4 regions of the Sphingobium sp. BHU LFT2 genome follow, and region 4 is predicted to be linked to each of the others. Evidence: riboswitches for the same ligand, from Rfam matches in the RefSeq annotation. Region 4 holds a riboswitch; each other region holds the start of a gene.
The links. Region 4 has a riboswitch for cobalamin ahead of JQK15_RS14975 (TonB-dependent receptor plug domain-containing protein). Riboswitches for the same ligand answer to the same signal wherever they lie in the genome.

Region 1 (4,209 bases), on a different contig from region 4:
ACGGCAATGCCGGCCAGGATCAGCGTCAACGGGCTTTCCGACGGCCCGGCAAGCAGGAACAGCGCGCCGATCGCCGCCAGCGCGGTGACGATCGCCAGCAGCGGCAACGCCATCGGGTGCAGTTCGGACAGGCCGAAATAAAGCGCGATCACCGCCCCCAGCGCCGCCGCATTGGACACGCCCAGCACGGCGGGTTCGGCCAGCGGATTACGCAGATAGCCCTGCAATGCCGCACCCGACAGGCCCAGCATGGCGCCGACCAGCAGGCCGATCGCCATGCGCGGCAGGCGCAGGTCGATGACGATCGCGCGCGCCACCATGTCGCCACCGCCCGCCAGCACCGCCAAGATGCGCGCCGGCGCGATCGTCACCGATCCCAGCGCGACCGACGCGATGCCCGCGACCAGCAGCAGGGCGATCAGCCCCGGCAGCAACAGGGGATGCCGCCGCTCCTTAGAAGCGGACACGCACGCCGCCATAGGCCGACCGGCCATAGGTGCCATAGCCATAGGCCGTGGCGTAATCCGCATCGAACAGATTGTCGATCCGGCCATAGACTTCCAGATGGTCGCCCACGGGGAAGGACGCGCGCAGCCCGGCCAGCGCATAGCCGTCGAGCCGGCGCGTGTTGGCCGTGTCGTCATAGCTGTCGCCAACCATGGTCAGGGTCGCGCCGGTCGACAGGCCGAAGGCCCAGAGATAGTCGGCCGACACACTCACCGCATTGGCGGCGCGGCGCGGCAGGCGATTGCCGTCGGTGGCCCCGCCCGACCGGTCGCGCGCATCGACATAGCTGTAGGACGCCGCCACCGTCAGCGCCTCGACCGGCTTCAGCGTCAGCGTCGCTTCCACGCCCTTGGCGCGGGTCCGGTCCAGATTGCCATAGATGTAGGTCGCATAGTCATAGTTGATCTGGTTGCGGGTATCGCGTCGGAAGGCGGTCAGCGACAGCACCGCCTTGTCCCCGTCCAGGCTCTGGTCGAAGCCGATATCATAGCTTTTCGACCGCTCCGGCCGCAGCGCGCTGTTGCCGCTATAGGTGTCGTAAAGCTGATAGAGCGACGGCGCCTTGAACCCCTCGCCATAGGAAAGGCGGATATTGGTCGCGCCGGCGTTCGGCGTGTAATTGGCGTTGGCGCCAAAGGTGGTCGCGCCGCCGAACTGGCTATGATCGTCATGGCGCAACCCGCCGGTGACGGCGAGGCCGGTGAGCGGCTTCACCACCGCCAGCGCATAGACGCTGTCGATATTCGCCTTCGCGCTCGCTATGTCGCCAAAGCCGAAATACTCATAGTCCGGCCGCTCATGCTCATAGCCGAAGATCAGCTTGGCCTGATCCACCGGGGCATAGACACCCTCATATTCGAAGCGCAGATTGGTGCCCGAATAGCCATAGTCCGGGTCGGTGCCGCGCACGAAATAATAGTCGCGATCGTTGCGCATCCAGGTGACGGCGGCACGGTTGGTCAGCTTGCCGTCGAGCAGCGCCAGATTGATCCCGGCATAGCCGACATATTGGTCCAGCTTGCTGACGTCGCTGCTGTCGGCCGGCGCGCCGAAGAAGCTGTCATAGTCGAGATCGGCATGGATATAGTAACCGCGCAGGTCGAGGCTCAGCGTGTCGGAAAAGGCGATCTTCAGCTTGGCGTTGGTGGCGATATTCTCATAGCCATCCTTCTCCACGCCGCCAAACGACCGGCCGACCGAGGAAATGCCGTCGGTGTTGAAATAGGCGACGCCCAACCCGCCCGACACCGCGCCGCGCGTGCCCGACACATCGGCCTTGGCGTTCAGCGTATCGCTATAGCCATAATCGGCCGAGGCGTTAACCTCGAAACCCTCGCTGGGCGCGCCGGTCATCACATTGACCACGCCGCCGATCGCCTGGCTGCCATAGACCACCGAGTTGGAGCCGCGCAGCACTTCGATCCGGCGGATATTGCCGGTCAGCAGATGGCCGAAATCATAGCCGTCGCCGATGCCGCTCGGGTCGTTGACCTTGACCCCGTCGATCAGCACCAGCGTCTGGGTCGTCTCCGCGCCGCGCAGCGACACGCCGGTCACGCCGCCGGTGGAGCCGTTGCGGCTGAAGCGGACGCCCGGCGTGGTGGCGAGCAGTTCGACGACATCGACCGCCTGGCGCGTTCTGATCGTGTCGGCATCGATCACCGTGATCGCCTGGCCGACCTCGTCGCGCGGCTGCGCAATGCCCGAAGCGGTGACGACGATATCGTCATCCTGTGCCAGATCCTGGGCCAGTGCCGGCGTAGCGGCCAGCAGCGCGATCAGCGAAATCCCCAACATCTTCATTTTATCGTCCCCCGGCGTCCGTCGATTTGGAACCGGGGCGTCCGCACAAGCGGTCGCTGCGTGAGGATCGGGAAGACGCCAGCACCCCGCCCCACGCATCGATGCGGCCCCGGCCGCCATGGGCGTCGCTCGACGGAAACACCGCGCCATGGCCATCCCCTGGGCCAGGGCAAGAGCGACCAGACGCCGGCAGGTCTCCTGGCTCGCGGGTCAGGGCAGCGATGCGCCAGCCTTCCCGGACCTGTCGGTCCAGTGGCCGGTTCCGGCCCTCCCCTTTTGAAGAGCTTGGGAACCCTGCGCATCGCGCTCACCGCTTACAGTTGCAGGGACAGCCGCGGATTTGGAAGGGCTGCGCCCCCCGCACCGCATTCCCGTTTTCAGCCCTTGCGGGCACCGGCGCGATCATGCGCGTCCGGGGCTTTGGATCACCCCGGCGCGCGGCCCCCATAAGCCAAAGCACAAGCCCTGCCAAGCGGGCCAGGATCGCCCCGGCGGATCGTTGCGCGGCGCCGGCGGGCGGCTATGCAGAGGCCTCTGACCCAAGGAGCCGACATGTCCGATTCGCCAGATCTATCCTTGATGGCCATCACTGCCGCCGACGTCGCCGATGCCGCGCGGCTGATCGCGCCGGCGGCGGTCCGCACCCCGCTGATCGAGAATGCCGCGCTCAACGATTTGTGCGGCCGGCGCGTGCTGGTGAAGTTCGAGGGCGCCCAGCATAGCGGATCGTTCAAGTTCCGTGGCGCCTATAACCGCCTCGCCCGGCTGAACGATGCGGAACGGGCGGCGGGCGTCGTCGCCTGGTCCTCGGGCAATCATGCCCAGGGCGTCGCCTTTGCCGCCCGCCTGCTCGGCATTCCCGCCACGATCGTGATGCCGGCCGATGCCCCGGCGATCAAGACCGCCAACACCCGCGCGCTCGGCGCAGAGGTCGTTCCCTATGACCGCTTCACCCAGAGCCGCGAGGAAATCGCCACCGCCCTGGCCACCGAACGCGGCGCGACGCTGGTTCCCTCCTTCGACGATCCCTTCATCATCGCCGGCCAGGGCACGATCGGCCTCGAAATACTCGACCAGGCCCAGGCCGCCGGCGCCGACCTCGCACAGATTCTCGTCTGCTGCGGTGGCGGTGGGCTGGTCGCGGGCACGGCCACGGCGATCAAGACCGCCCGCCCGGACATCAGCGTCTATGCGGTCGAGCCTGCCGGTTTCGAAGATACCGCCCGCTCGCTCGCCAGCGGCGTGCGCGAAAGTGTCTCGCCCGACGCGCGCAGCATCTGCGACGCCCTGCTGGCGCCCAGCCCCGGCGCGCTGACCTTCCCGATCAACCATGCCCTGCTGGCCGGCGGCCTGGTCGTCAGCGACGATCAGGTGCGCGACGCGATGCGCTTCGCCTTCACCACGCTCAAGCTGGTGGTCGAACCGGGCGGCGCGGTCGCCCTCGCCGCCATGCTCGCCGGCCTCGCCCCGCCCACCGACGGCGCCACCGCCCTCGTCATCTCCGGCGCCAATGTCGATCCGGCCGCCTATGCCGCGATCATCGGCGGCCAAGACGCCTGACCGCTGGTCTTTTGCCCCGTCCCGCACTAAATGCGGCGCCATGATGAGCCGCTTTTCCAAGATGCATGGTCTGGGCAATGATTTCGTCGTGATCGACGCGCGCCAGGCGCCGGTCGCGATGACGGAAGCGCGCGCCCGCGCCATTGCCGATCGCCATGCCGGCATCGGCTGCGACCAGCTGATCGTCATCGGCGATGCGGAGGCCGGCGATCAGGCCGACGTGTCGATGCTGATCTTCAATTCCGACGGTTCGGAAGTGGAAGCCTGTGGCAATGCCACCCGCTGCGTGCCGCTGTTCGTTGGCAAGGATGTGCTGATCCGGACCAGGGCCGGGCTGCT
Region 2 (4,209 bases), on a different contig from region 4:
GCGCGCTGTTGTCGGACCCCGCCCATCGCCCGGCGGTCGAGCCGCTGCTGCACCGGGCGGCGGACTGCATGCTGCATCTGCCGGCGCGGATCGGCGACTATAGCGACTTCTATGTCGGCATCCATCACGCCAACAATATCGGCCGCCAGTTCCGGCCCGACAATCCGCTGCTGCCCAATTATAAATATGTGCCGATCGGCTATCATGGCCGGGCATCCTCGATCCGCCCGTCGGGCGCGCCGCTGGTCCGCCCGCGCGGCCAGCGCAAGCCGCCCGAGGTCGATGTGCCGGTGGTCGGCCCGACCGCCCGGCTCGACTATGAGCTGGAACTGGGCGTGTGGATCGGCGCCGGCAATGATCTGGGAAGCCCGATCCCCATCAGCGAGGCGGCCGATCATGTCGCCGGCTTCTGCCTGCTCAACGACTGGTCGGCGCGCGACTTCCAGGCGTGGGAATATCAGCCGCTGGGGCCTTTCCTCGCCAAGAATTTCCATTCGACCATTTCACCCTGGGTGGTGACGCCCGAGGCGCTGGCGCCGTTCCGCATCGCCCAGCCGCCCCGGCCGCAGGGCGATCCCGCGCCGCTGCCTTACCTCAGTGATGCCGACGACCAGGCCCATGGCGCGCTGGCGCTGACGCTGGAAGTCTATCTCTCCACCCAGGCGATGCGCGACGCGGGCCAGCCACCGATGCGGCTGAGCCAGGGGCCGGCGAGCAACATGTACTGGACCGTCAGCCAGATCGTCACCCATCATGCGTCCAATGGCTGCAACCTGATGCCCGGCGACTTGCTGGGCAGCGGCACCATTTCCGCTCCGACGCGCGACGGCTATGGCAGCCTGATGGAGATCAGCAGTGGCGGCCGCGAGCCGATCAGCCTGCCATCGGGCGAGACGCGCTGCTTCCTGGAGGATGGCGACGAGGTGACATTACGCGCCACCGCGTCCGCCCCCGGCCATGTGTCGATCGGCTTTGGCGAATGCCGCGCGATGATCGTGCCGGCGCGATGAGCGACCTCACCCTTCATGGCTATTGGCGGTCGAGCGCGAGCTATCGCGTGCGGATCGCGCTGGCCCTGAAGGGTGTCGACTATGCGCAGGTCGCCCATGACCTGCGCAGCGGTGCGCAGCGGGCACCCGACTATCAGGCGCTGGCGCCGCAGGGGCTGGTGCCCGCACTGGTCGATGGCGACAGCGTGCTGACGCAGAGCGGCGCGATCCTGGAATGGATCGAGGCGCGCTGGCCGCAGCCGCCTTTGCTGCCCGCCGACCCCGGCGATGCCGCGATCGTCCGTGCCATGGCCGGCATCATCGCCTGCGATATCCATCCGCTCGGCAATCTGCGCGTGTTGCAGGCGCTGCGGCAGGATTTTGGTGCCAGCGAGAATCAGGTCCGCGCCTGGATCGGCCGCTGGACTGGCGAAGGGCTGGCCGCGCTCGAAACACTGGTCGCCCGTCACGGCGGCACCCATGCCTTTGGCGACAGCCCGAGTTTCGCCGACTGCCATATCGTGCCCCAGCTCTACAATGCCCGGCGCTTCGGCGTCGACCTGACGCCCTTTCCGCGGCTGTGCGCCGTGGACGCGGCGGCATGCGCGCTCCCCGCCTTTGCCGCCGCGCACCCCGATCGCCAGCCCGACGCCGACGCATGAGCGACGCCGACACGCGCCTGTTCGCGACGCCGGCGGGCGTGCGCCTTTGCCCGATCGAGCAGTTCGCCGACGGCAAGGCGCGCAATTTCGTGCTGCAGATGCGGGCCGGCCGCTTCCATGGCTTTGCCGTGCGCACCGGCGATCATGTCGCCGGCTTTGTCGACCAATGCCCCCATGCCGGCCTGCCGCTGGCGCAGCAGCTGGACGATTATCTGACCCCGGATGGCAGCCATATCCGCTGTAGCTGGCACGGCGCCATTTTCCGCCGCGACGATGGTGTCTGCGTCGGCGGGCCGTGCGTCGGTCAGCGCCTTACGCCCTGGCCACTCGCCATCGCCGCTGGCTGGATTGTCACCGCTGCCCAAAGCGACTAGGAACCGGCCCAGGGACGGCGCTTCGCATCGTCCCGACATGATCGCGCCGGTGCCCCCACGGGGGCTTAAAATGGGAAGGCGGTGCGGATGCCATGGCGTCCAAATCCGCAGCTGTCCCTGCAACTGTGAGCGGCGAGCGTGATGAACAGCGCCCTCCCCAGCCGGGAGGGCAGCCACTGGGCCGGACGCTAAATCCTGCGAGGCCTGGGAAGGCCGTTCCTCCCGCTATGACCCGCAAGCCAGGAGACCTGCCGGCGTTTAGGTCGCTCTTGCTTTGGTCCAGGGGATGGCCGGGGCACGGTGTTCCGTCTGAGCGACAGGTTGGCGGCTGGAGCCGCGCGGTCACGCATCTGCGGGCGAACAAGCGCCCGTCCGCGATGCCGGCCGGCCGTGCGTGCGCGCCCGGTTCGCTCCCGCCCCGGTTGCTCCGGCGCGCGAGTATTTGTCATGGCCAACACTGCATCTGCCAAGATTCCGACCACCGTCATCACCGGCTTCCTGGGCGCGGGCAAGACCACGCTGATCCGCCATCTGCTGGAAAATGCGAAGGGGCGCCGGCTCGCCCTCATCATCAACGAATTTGGCGATGTCGGCGTCGACGGCGAACTGGTGAAGGGCTGCAACGACGCCGCCTGCCCGGAAGAGGATATTGTCGAGCTGGCCAATGGCTGCATCTGTTGCACCGTGGCCGACGATTTCCTGCCGACCATGACCGCGCTGCTCGACCGGCCGAGCCCGCCCGACCATATCATCATCGAGACGTCGGGGCTGGCCCTGCCCAAGCCGCTGGTCAAGGCCTTCCAGTGGCCCGACATCCGCACCCGCGCCACGGTGGACGGGGTGGTCGCGCTGATCGACGCCGATGCGGTCGCTGCCGGTCGCTTTGCCACCGACGAGGCGGCGCTGGCCGCCGCGCGTGCCGCCGATCCCAATCTGGACCATGACAGCCCGCTGGAGGAATTGTTCGAGGATCAGCTCGCCTGTGCCGATATGGTGGTGCTGAACAAGAGCGACCTGGTCGATGCCGACACGCTGGCCGCGGTCGAGGCGCAGGTCGATGCCGAGACGCGGCCCGGCGTAAAGATCGTCCGCGCCGCCCATGGTGCGGTCGATATCGGCGCGCTGCTGGGCATCGTCGCGGCGGCGGAGGATGATCTCGACGCCCGGCCCTCGCACCATGAGGCGGAGGGCGAGGATCATGACCATGATGATTTCGACAGCTTCGTCGTCAGTGGCGATGCGGTTGCCGATCCCGACACGCTGGTGCAGGCGCTGTCCGCGCTGATCGCCACCCACGACGTGCTGCGCGTCAAGGGCATGGTCGCGGTCGCGGGCAAACCGATGCGCCTCGTCGTGCAGGCGGTCGGCCCGCGCATCCAGCATTTCTTCGACCGCCCCTGGCAGGCGGGGGAGGCGCGCCGCACCCAGCTGGTGGTGATCGGCCAGAAGGGGCTGGACCGCGCCGCTATCGAGGCCGACATCCAGGCCGTGCTCGGCTGATGCATCTCCTGTCCGCCACGCCGGGAACGATCAGCGACGGCGAGGAGGCGATCGACCTAGACCAGCCGCCCGGCGACATCGTCATCCTGACCGTGGCGGACAGCGATCTGGCCTGTTTCGCCGCCGCCGCCGCGCGCCTGCCCGATGATGCGCCGAGCGTGCGGCTGGCTAATCTGCTGCAGCTCAAACATCCCTATTCGGTCGATCTCTATGTCGAGAAGGTGATCGCCAAGGCGCGGTTCGTCTGCGTCATCCTGCTCGGCGGCAAGAGCTATTGGCCCTATGGCGTGGACGAGATTGCACAGGTCGCGCGCGAAAGGGGCATCGCCTTCGCCGCGATCGCCGACGGGCGCGAGGGCGATCCCGCGCTGGATCTGGCTTCCACCGTGCCGGCGGCGATGCGCGAGCAGCTGCGCGACTATCTGCGCCAGGGCGGCACCGCCAATGCGCTGTCCTTCCTGCGCTGCGCCGCCCGGCTGACCGGCGCGGATGCGGGCGAGCCAGACCATCCGCTGCCGATTGCCGACGCGGGCCTCTATCTGCCCGGCCATGACCGGCCCGGCGTGGCGGAACTGCGCGCGACCTGGGTCGAGGGGCGGCCGGTGGCGCTGCTGATCTTCTATCGCGCGCTGGTGGTCGCCGGCACGCTGAGCGCGGTCGATGCGATGGTCGCGGCCCTTGGCG
Region 3 (4,209 bases), on a different contig from region 4:
CGACCAATGTATAATCGTCCAGCCGGGTGGTGTTGGCCGCATTGTCATAGCTGTGGCCGGACCAGCGCAGCGCCGCGCCGGTGGTGAGGCCGAAGGGCCAGGCATAGCTGATCGAACCATTGGCGCTGTTGCGCGGCCGGCGCGGCAGCCAATTGCCTTCGTTCGCAGTGTCCTCCGAACGATCCTCCGCCACGGTCCAGCTATAATTGCCGTCAATGGTCAGCCCCTTGACCGGCTCGACCGCCACCTGCGCCTCTATCCCATGCGCCTTGGCGCGCGCGACATTGAGATAATAGCCATAACGGCGGGTGGTGGTGCCGGGCGTGAAGCAGAGCGGATCGGTCGAACTGGAGGAACAGCTATTATAGATGATCTGGTCGGTCGTGGTCCGATCAAACCAGGTCGCACCCAGTCGCAGTTTCTCGCCAAAGAAACGCTGCTCCGCGCCCGCTTCCCAGCCATGGGCGCGTTCGGGATCGAGCGCCTGATTCCCATATTCGGAAAAGAGCTGATAGAGGGTCGGCGCCTTGAACCCCTCGCCATAGCTGGCGCGCAGCACCGTCCCGGTCGGCAGCGCCCAGACGCCACCGGCGGAAAAGAGGGTCCGGCCGCCATAGCGGTTATGATCGTCGTAGCGCAGCCCGCCGGTCAGGGTCAGGCCCGTAATCGGCTGGGCATTGAGCTGGCCATAGACGCTGGTGATCTCCGCCTTGCCGCGGGCCGGGTCGGGAATCGGCACCGAAAGCGACGCCGAAGGCGACACGCTGCGGAAGCGGCTATTCTCATTCTCCACCCCGAACAGCGCGGTCCAGCCGTCGGCGATCGCGAAGCTACCCTGATATTCCAGCCGCTGGTTGCGCCCCGCCGCGTCGAACGTCTGCTTGCGCGGGTTGCGCGGGTCGTAATTGTCGCGATCGGTGTCGGTATAGCCATAGCCGAAACGGTTGCGGAAGCGGCCGTCGAGCAGTGCGACGTTAAGGCCGGCATAGCCGACAAATTCGCGATTGGTGCCATAGGCGGGGCTGTCCGCGCTGGTGGCGTCGAAATCGACCTTACCATCGGAATAATAGCCGCGCAGATCGGCGCTGATCCCGTCCGCCAGCGCAACCTCTACCCGGCCGGTGACGCTGCGGTTGGTATAGCCGTCCTTCTCCTTGCCGCCAAAGGCCGGGCTGATCGCGGAAATACCGTCGGTGGTGAAGCTCTGGCCGCCGATCCGCCAGCTGACCGGGCCGGTCTTGCCGCCCAGCGCCGCGCGGGCGCTGACCGTGTCGCGCGATCCCGCTTCGATGTCGAAACTCCCCTCCAGCGCCTTTTCGGGCATGGCGGTCACGATATTAACGACGCCGCCGATCGCCTGGCTGCCCCACAGGGTCGACTGGGGGCCGCGCAGCACTTCGATCCGCGAGGCGTCGCCGACCAGCAGATTGGCGAAATTATAGCCGCCGCCGGCCGAGGAGGGATCGTTGAGCTTCACCCCGTCGATCACAACCACGGTCTGGTCGGATTCCGCGCCGCGGATGCGCAGCGATGTCGCCGTGCCATAGCCGCCGTTGCGCGACATGCTGACGCCGGGCGTGCGCAGCAGCAATTCGGTGACGCCCAGATCCTGCGCCCGGTCGATCGCCGCCTTGTCGAGCACGGTGACGGAAGACGACACTTGATCGGCCGGCGTGGCGATGCGGGTAGCGGTGACGAGGATCGAGGATGCCCCGGCATCGGCGGCCGCATCGGGCGGCGGCGCCTGCTGCGCCTCTTCGGCGAAGGCGGTGGTAGAGAGAAGGAAAGAACAGAAAGTCAGATATTTGAACATGCAGGCCCCCGGACGAGGGACCGCATCCCAGGGACGATATCGGTGCCCGGCCGGGCGCGACATGGTCCCCGCAATTTGCGGTCCACCTGTCGCCACGCGGGTTCACCCCCGTCCGCTCGGCACACCCTGTCCGCGCGAAGGACGACCGCGACGGGCAGGTCTCCTGGCTCGCGGGTCATCGCTGATTCATGCCGCCTTCTCAGAACCTTGTGGTCCCAATGGCATGTGGCACAAAGGCTCGCCGCTCACAGTTGCAGGGGCAGCCGGGGTCTTGAACCCCATTCCCTTTTCATCCCCGTTGCCGGGGAACCTGTCGCAGTCCGGGCGATAGGCGAGCCCGACTGGAGCGTCAATCTTCCTTGCCTGGCGGAGCGCGCCGGCTAAGGGAGGTGGCCATGCGGATATTTGCGTCCATCGGCCCCGGCAAGGGAATGATCGCCCTGATGATCGCCCTGATCGGCGGCGCTACATTATGGGCGGCTACCGCTCGCCAGCCTGCCAATGCAAGCAAACGTCCGCAACGGATCGTGTCGCTCAACCTGTGCGCCGACCAGTTGCTGGTCGCGCTGGCCGATCGCGACCAGATTGCCGGGCTGACCCATAATGCCGGCGATCGGCAGATGTCGGCGGTGGCTGCCGTAACGAAGGGCCTGCCCATCCTCGATGGATCGGCCGAGCAGATTTTGGCAACCAATCCCGATCTGGTGATCGGCATGCCGGCGCGGCGCAATCCGGCGATCGCGATCCTCAAGGCCCAGCATTATCCCGCCGTCGACCTCAAAAGCGCGGACAGCTATGCCGATATCGTCGCGTCGATCCGCACCGTGGCGCAGGCCATTGGCCATACCGACCGGGGCGAAGCAATGATCGCGCGGATGGACCGGGATCTGGCCGCCCTGCCCCGCGCCCCCAAACAGAAGATCGCGGCCTATTATCAGCGGCGCGGCTACATGACCGGCACCGGCACGCTGGTCGACGACCTGATGACGCGGGCGGGGCTGCGCAACCTGGCCGCCGACCTTGGCAAGCCGGCGATCGCGCAGGTCAGCCTGGAGGAGATGGTCGCCGCCCGGCCCGACTATCTGATCGTCGAGAGCGCCACCGACCGGATCACCGACCAGGGCACCGAAATGCTGCACCATCCCGTGCTGCGCGACATAGCGCGCATCAGCCTGCCCCAGGCCTGGACCGTGTGCGGCGGACCGGCCTATGTGCAGGCGGCACGCGCCCTCTCCCAGGCCGTCAGCGCCCGCTGAAGCTGGGCCGGCTCAGCCCTCGATGAAGTTGGCGGCTACCTCGGCCGGCACCCGCATCAGCCGGCCGCTTTCCTTGTCGATCATCGCCCAGGTGGATTTCGCCGACACCTTCACCTTGCCGTCCGGTCCGGTGAACTCGATCAGCCGGTCGAACCGCGCGCCGCGCGGCCCTTCCGGTATCCAGGTGCGGCCCGATACGACATCGCCCTCGGTCACGTTGCCGCGATAATCGACCTCATGCCGGGTCACGACCCAGATATAGGCGTCGACATGGGCCGGGTCGGCATCGGTCATCCAATGTTCGACCGACAATTGCTCCATCCACTGCACCCACACCGCATTGTTCACATGGCCCAGCACATCGATATGCTCGGGCCGCGCGGTGAACTGCTTGGTGAAGCTCGACGCCATCAGCCTTCCACTCCCAGCTGCCACAGGATGAACGCAAATTCCTCGGCGGTCTCGTGCAGGCTCTCGAACCGGCCCGACTTGCCACCATGGCCCGCGCCCATATTGGTCTTGAGCAGCAGGATATTCTTGTCGGTCTTGGTGGCGCGCAGCTTTGCCACCCATTTGGCCGGCTCCCAATAGGTGACGCGCGGATCGTTCAGCCCGGCAGTCACCATCAGCGGCGGATAATGTTGCGCGGTGACATGGGTGTAAGGGTCATAGGACTGGATGGTGCGGAATGCGGCCTCATCCTCGATCGGATTGCCCCATTCGGGCCATTCGCCCGGCGTCAGTGGCAGCGTTTCGTCCAGCATGGTGTTGAGCACATCGACGAACGGCACATGCGCCACCACCGCGCCCCACAGGTCGGGGTCGGAGTTGATGACCGCGCCCATCAGCTCGCCGCCGGCCGATCCGCCCGAAATGCTGATCCTGCCCCTGGCAGAATAGCCAAGATCGATCAGCCCCTTCGCAACATCGACGAAATCGGTGAAGGTGTTGGTGCGCTTGTCGAGCTTGCCGTCCAGATACCATTGCTGGCCCATATCGTCGCCGCCGCGAATATGGGCGATGGCAAAGGCAAAGCCGCGATCCAGCAGCGACAGGCGGCTGGTCGAGAAACCCGGCTCCATCGCCAGGCCATAGGCGCCATAGCCATAGAGGTGCAGCGGCGCGCTGCCGTCGCGGGGG
Region 4 (4,209 bases):
CAGCGAACACGGACCTGCGCACGCCGAGCCGATCGCTCGACATCCACCTGACCGCGAACATGGAACGATATATGTGGTCGTTCGATGGGGTGAAGCTGTCCGAAGGGGCCGAGCCGATCGCCTTCCGCCATATGGAACGGGTGCGCGTGACCCTGATCAACGACACGATGATGCCGCATCCCATCCATCTGCATGGTCATTTCTTCGAACTGGTGACCGGCGAGGCGGCGCATAATCCGCGCAAGCATACGGTGAATGTGCTGCCCGGCGGCAAGGTCAGCTTCGACCTCACCGCCGATGCGCTGGGCGACTGGGCCTTCCACTGCCATATGCTGATGCACATGCATGCCGGGATGATGCGGGTCGTGACGGTCCGCCATGGGGAGGACGCGGCATGAAGCTGATCGCGCTCCTGCTGCTCGCCGCCGCTGCGCCGGTGCAGGCCCAGACCATGGACCATAGCCAGATGGACCATGGCGCGATGGGCCACAGTATGCCCACCACCGATGCTGCGATCCCACAGGGCACGGCCCCGCCGGTGCCGACCGATCATGCCGCCGACGCGCTCTATGACCCCGCTGCCATGGCCCGCGCCCGCGCGGCGATGATCGCGGAAGGGGGCGGCATGACCTATTCGCAATGGATGTTCGATCGGCTGGAATATCGCGCCGGCAAGGGCGCGGATGGCTATGCTTGGGAAGGCGAGGGCTGGATCGGCGGCGACATCAACCGCTTCGCGGTCAAGAGCGAGGGTGAAGGGAGGTTCGGCGGATCGCTCGAACGGGCCGAGGTTCAGGCGCTCTACAGCCGGGCGATCGACCCCTGGTTCAACCTGCAGGCGGGCGTGCGGCAGGATTTCGGCGAAGGGCCGGACCGCAGCTATGCGGTGATCGGCATTGATGGCCTGGCACCCTACTGGTTCGAGGTCGGGGCCGAAGCCTTCCTGTCGACCAGGGGCGACGCCCATCTGCGGCTGGAGGCGAGCTATGACCAGCGTATCACCCAGCGACTGATCCTGCAGCCCGCCGCCGAGTTCAATCTGGCGGCGCAGCATGTGCCCGAACTGGGGATCGGCGCCGGCCCGTCCGATATCGAGCTTGGGCTGCGGCTGCGCTACGAGATCGCCCGCGAATTCGCGCCCTATGTCGGTGTGAATTGGGAGCGCAAGCTGGGCGATACGGCCGACCATGCCCGTGCCGTCGGCGAGAAGCCGTCGGCCACCAGCCTGGTGATCGGCCTGCGCGCCTGGTTCTGAGAGGCGCTTGCAGGCCGCCTGATATTCGATTATCGATCCCGCCGATCCTGCGCCGCACGGCATGGGATCATGATCGCGCCGGTGTCCCGAAAGGGGCTTAATAGGGAATGCGGTGCGGATGGCCCTCTCATGCAGGGTGTCGTCCAAATCCGCAGCTGTCCCTGCAACTGTAAGCGGTGAGCGCGATGCATATGTGCGGACGGCAGAATGACCGATCCGCCAGCCACTGGGCCGGACGCTAAATCCTGCGAGGCCTGGGAAGGCCGTGCATCAAGCGATGACCCGTGAGCCAGGAGACCTGCCGGCGTCTGGTCGCTCTTGCCTTGGTCCAGGGGATGGCCGCGGCACGGTAACTTCCGTCTGAGCGACGAACGAGCGGCTGGGGCCGCTGCGACGACGCGCGTCGGTTGCCCATGGGCGCCCGGCCGGCGCGTGTGTCGGACGTTCGCGCGCGTGCCGCTCGTGAAGGTTGCCCCCGCCCGTCGAACGCGGCGCCGGATGGGGGAATATATGAAGTCCATTATCGTTTCGCGGGCCGCCTTGGCCCTTTCGCTCGCCTTTGCATCGCCGGCTCTGGCCGATGAAGGAGAGGGTGACAGCATCGTCGTCACCGGCACCAGCCTGGAAGAGACGCTGCCGCAGCAGCTGTCGCGCTATGGCCATGCGATCGAGATCGTCACCGACACGCAGATCCGCGATGCCGCCGCGATCGATACCGCCCGCGCGCTCGAAGCGGTGCCGGGCCTGTTCATCCGGTCGCAGTCCGGGCCGTTCAGCTATGTCGACATCGCGCTTCAGGGTTCGCGCACCAAGGATGTGCTGTGGACGATGGACGGCATTCGCCTGAACAACCGCCTCTATGGCGGCACGTCGCCCAATGACACCATGGCCGCCAGCATGATCGAGCGGATCGAGGTGCTGAAAGGCGGCGAAAGCCTGTTCTACGGCACGCAGGCGGCGGCCGGTGTCATCAATGTCGTTACCCGCGATTTTAGCGACGATCTGGGCGGCCAGGTCAATGCCAGCCTCGACAGCTTTGCCGGCACCAGTCTGGATGGCTATGTTCGCGGCGCGATCGGCCAGCATCGCTTCGTGGTCTGGGCCAATCGTAGCCAGTCGGACGGCTATCGTCCCTATGACGTGATGCAGCCCAGCGCGACCGATCGCGCGCGCGGCTATGATCTCTGGTCGGCGGGCATCAAATATCAATATGATATCGCGCCGGACCTGCGCCTCAACGCGCTCTACCAGCACACCAAGGCCGATCTCGACAATATCAGCGCGACCCGGACCAAGGAAAGCCGCAACGACCGCAATGAGGAGGTGGCCAGCCTGCGCCTCGACTATACCGGCGAGGATGGCGTGCAATTCTTCCTTAAGGGCTATTTCCACGACTGGAAGACCGCCTATGTCCAGATCCGCAACCCCGTGCCCGCCGGCCCGCCGCAGGTCATCTACCCTGCCGGCACCTTCTGGGGGTATCAGGATTATGGCGGCAGCGCGGTGGTGCAGCTCAATATGCTGCGCGGCATCGACACGCTGATCGGCTATGATTTCCAGAGCTTCAACGGCCGCGACGACGTCCTGCTGATCGCGCCGACCGATGAACAGGTCCATGCCGGCATCTTCCAGCTGCGCACCAATGACGAATTGTCGAGCAAGGGACGGATCGCCGCGGGCCTGCGCTACAACAAGGCGAAGGGATCGGAAAAAACGATCTGGAACGTCTCGGGCCGCTATGATGTCAGCGACGCGCTGTTCGTGGAGGCCAATGGCGGCACCTCCTTCGTGCTGCCCGACGCCTCGCAGCTTTATGGCAATGATCCCTGTTGCGAGGTCGGCAACCCGAACCTGAAGCCCGAGGAAAGCCTGAACCTCAACGCCGCGCTGGGCGGTGCGCTGGCCGGCGGCGCGATCCGGTGGAAGGCGACCTGGTTCAACCGGCGCATCACCGACCTGATCGACACCACCTATGACGATCCGGCCTTTCCGGAAGGCACCTATATCAACGTCAGCGACAAGGTGCGGGCCAGGGGCGCCGAGCTGGAGCTGAACGCGAATTTGACCGGTGGCTGGGGCCTGTCGGCCAGCTACACCTGGTCGCGTGTCCGCAATCAGGGCAGTTCGGTGCAGCGCGATCGCAATCCGGAGCAATATGGTCGCGCCGCGATCGTCTATGCGCCGGAAACGGGCCGCTTCGGCGCCAATCTGTCGGCCAATTGGGTGGGCGATGTCTGGTCGACCGCATCGGGTTTTGGCCGGATGAACTATGGCAATTATGCCGTGGTCGATGCGGGCGCGCATCTGTGGCTGGATCAGGCGCGGCGCAACCGGTTCGGCATCAATGTCGAAAATCTGTTCGACCGCGATTACGCCTCCACCGGCTATCGCTCGGCGGTTAGCGATGCAGGGGTATTGGACGGCAGCAACAGCCGCTTCCTCTACTTCTACCGGGGCGTGCCGCGCACGCTGCGGGTCAGCTATGGCCTGAGCTTCTGACCATGTTGCGGCCGGTCCTGCTGCTGCATCGCTGGCTGGGCATCCTCATCGGCGCCGTCATGACGCTGTGGTGCCTGTCCGGCTTCGTGATGCTCTATGTCGACTATCCGCGCCTGACACCGGCCGCGCAGCTTGGGGGGCTCACGCCCCTCAATCTGTCGCCGGGGCAGGCAGGGATGTTGCCCGACGCCATGATGCTGTCCGCCGCCCGGATCGAGATGATGGCGGGGCGGCCCGTATTGCGGGTGACGCCGGCGCTCGATCCGACGCGAACCATCCCGCAGATGCGGGTCTCCGCCGGCACCCATGACTGGGCGTCGGGGAAACCGGTCGAGCAGGTCGATCCGCAAAATATCCACAGGATCGCGCGCGAATTCGGCCGCAACAGCGCCATTGCCGGCCCGGTCGGGCAGGTCGCGCAGACGGAGATGGACCAGTGGACGGTCCAGACCTTC

Region 1: it holds a riboswitch for cobalamin, as region 4 does, so the genes downstream of both, JQK15_RS02530 (TonB-dependent receptor plug domain-containing protein) here and JQK15_RS14975 (TonB-dependent receptor plug domain-containing protein) in region 4, are expected to answer to the same signal.
Region 2: it holds a riboswitch for cobalamin, as region 4 does, so the genes downstream of both, cobW (cobalamin biosynthesis protein CobW) here and JQK15_RS14975 (TonB-dependent receptor plug domain-containing protein) in region 4, are expected to answer to the same signal.
Region 3: it holds a riboswitch for cobalamin, as region 4 does, so the genes downstream of both, JQK15_RS05295 (TonB-dependent receptor plug domain-containing protein) here and JQK15_RS14975 (TonB-dependent receptor plug domain-containing protein) in region 4, are expected to answer to the same signal.

Annotation. Positions count from the first base shown of each region.
Region 1 is NZ_JAFCGW010000001.1:513,484-517,692, forward strand. Features, by position in the region: gene JQK15_RS02525 (FecCD family ABC transporter permease) at 1-467, opposite strand, end outside; gene JQK15_RS02530 (TonB-dependent receptor plug domain-containing protein) at 454-2,310, opposite strand; cobalamin riboswitch at 2,482-2,723, opposite strand; gene JQK15_RS02535 (threonine ammonia-lyase) at 2,863-3,870, shown strand; gene dapF (diaminopimelate epimerase) at 3,911-4,209, shown strand, end outside.
Region 2 is NZ_JAFCGW010000003.1:39,249-43,457, reverse strand. Features, by position in the region: gene fahA (fumarylacetoacetase) at 1-1,010, shown strand, start outside; gene maiA (maleylacetoacetate isomerase) at 1,007-1,651, shown strand; gene JQK15_RS07515 (Rieske (2Fe-2S) protein) at 1,648-2,025, shown strand; cobalamin riboswitch at 2,056-2,295, shown strand; gene cobW (cobalamin biosynthesis protein CobW) at 2,473-3,525, shown strand; gene cobN (cobaltochelatase subunit CobN) at 3,525-4,209, shown strand, end outside.
Region 3 is NZ_JAFCGW010000001.1:1,057,631-1,061,839, forward strand. Features, by position in the region: gene JQK15_RS05295 (TonB-dependent receptor plug domain-containing protein) at 1-1,813, opposite strand, end outside; cobalamin riboswitch at 1,950-2,142, opposite strand; gene JQK15_RS05300 (ABC transporter substrate-binding protein) at 2,209-3,069, shown strand; gene JQK15_RS05305 (acyl-CoA thioesterase) at 3,082-3,480, opposite strand; gene JQK15_RS05310 (S9 family peptidase) at 3,480-4,209, opposite strand, start outside.
Region 4 is NZ_JAFCGW010000007.1:101,016-105,224, forward strand. Features, by position in the region: gene JQK15_RS14965 (copper resistance system multicopper oxidase) at 1-398, shown strand, start outside; gene JQK15_RS14970 (copper resistance protein B) at 395-1,255, shown strand; cobalamin riboswitch at 1,318-1,575, shown strand; gene JQK15_RS14975 (TonB-dependent receptor plug domain-containing protein) at 1,766-3,754, shown strand; gene JQK15_RS14980 (PepSY-associated transmembrane domain-containing protein) at 3,757-4,209, shown strand, end outside.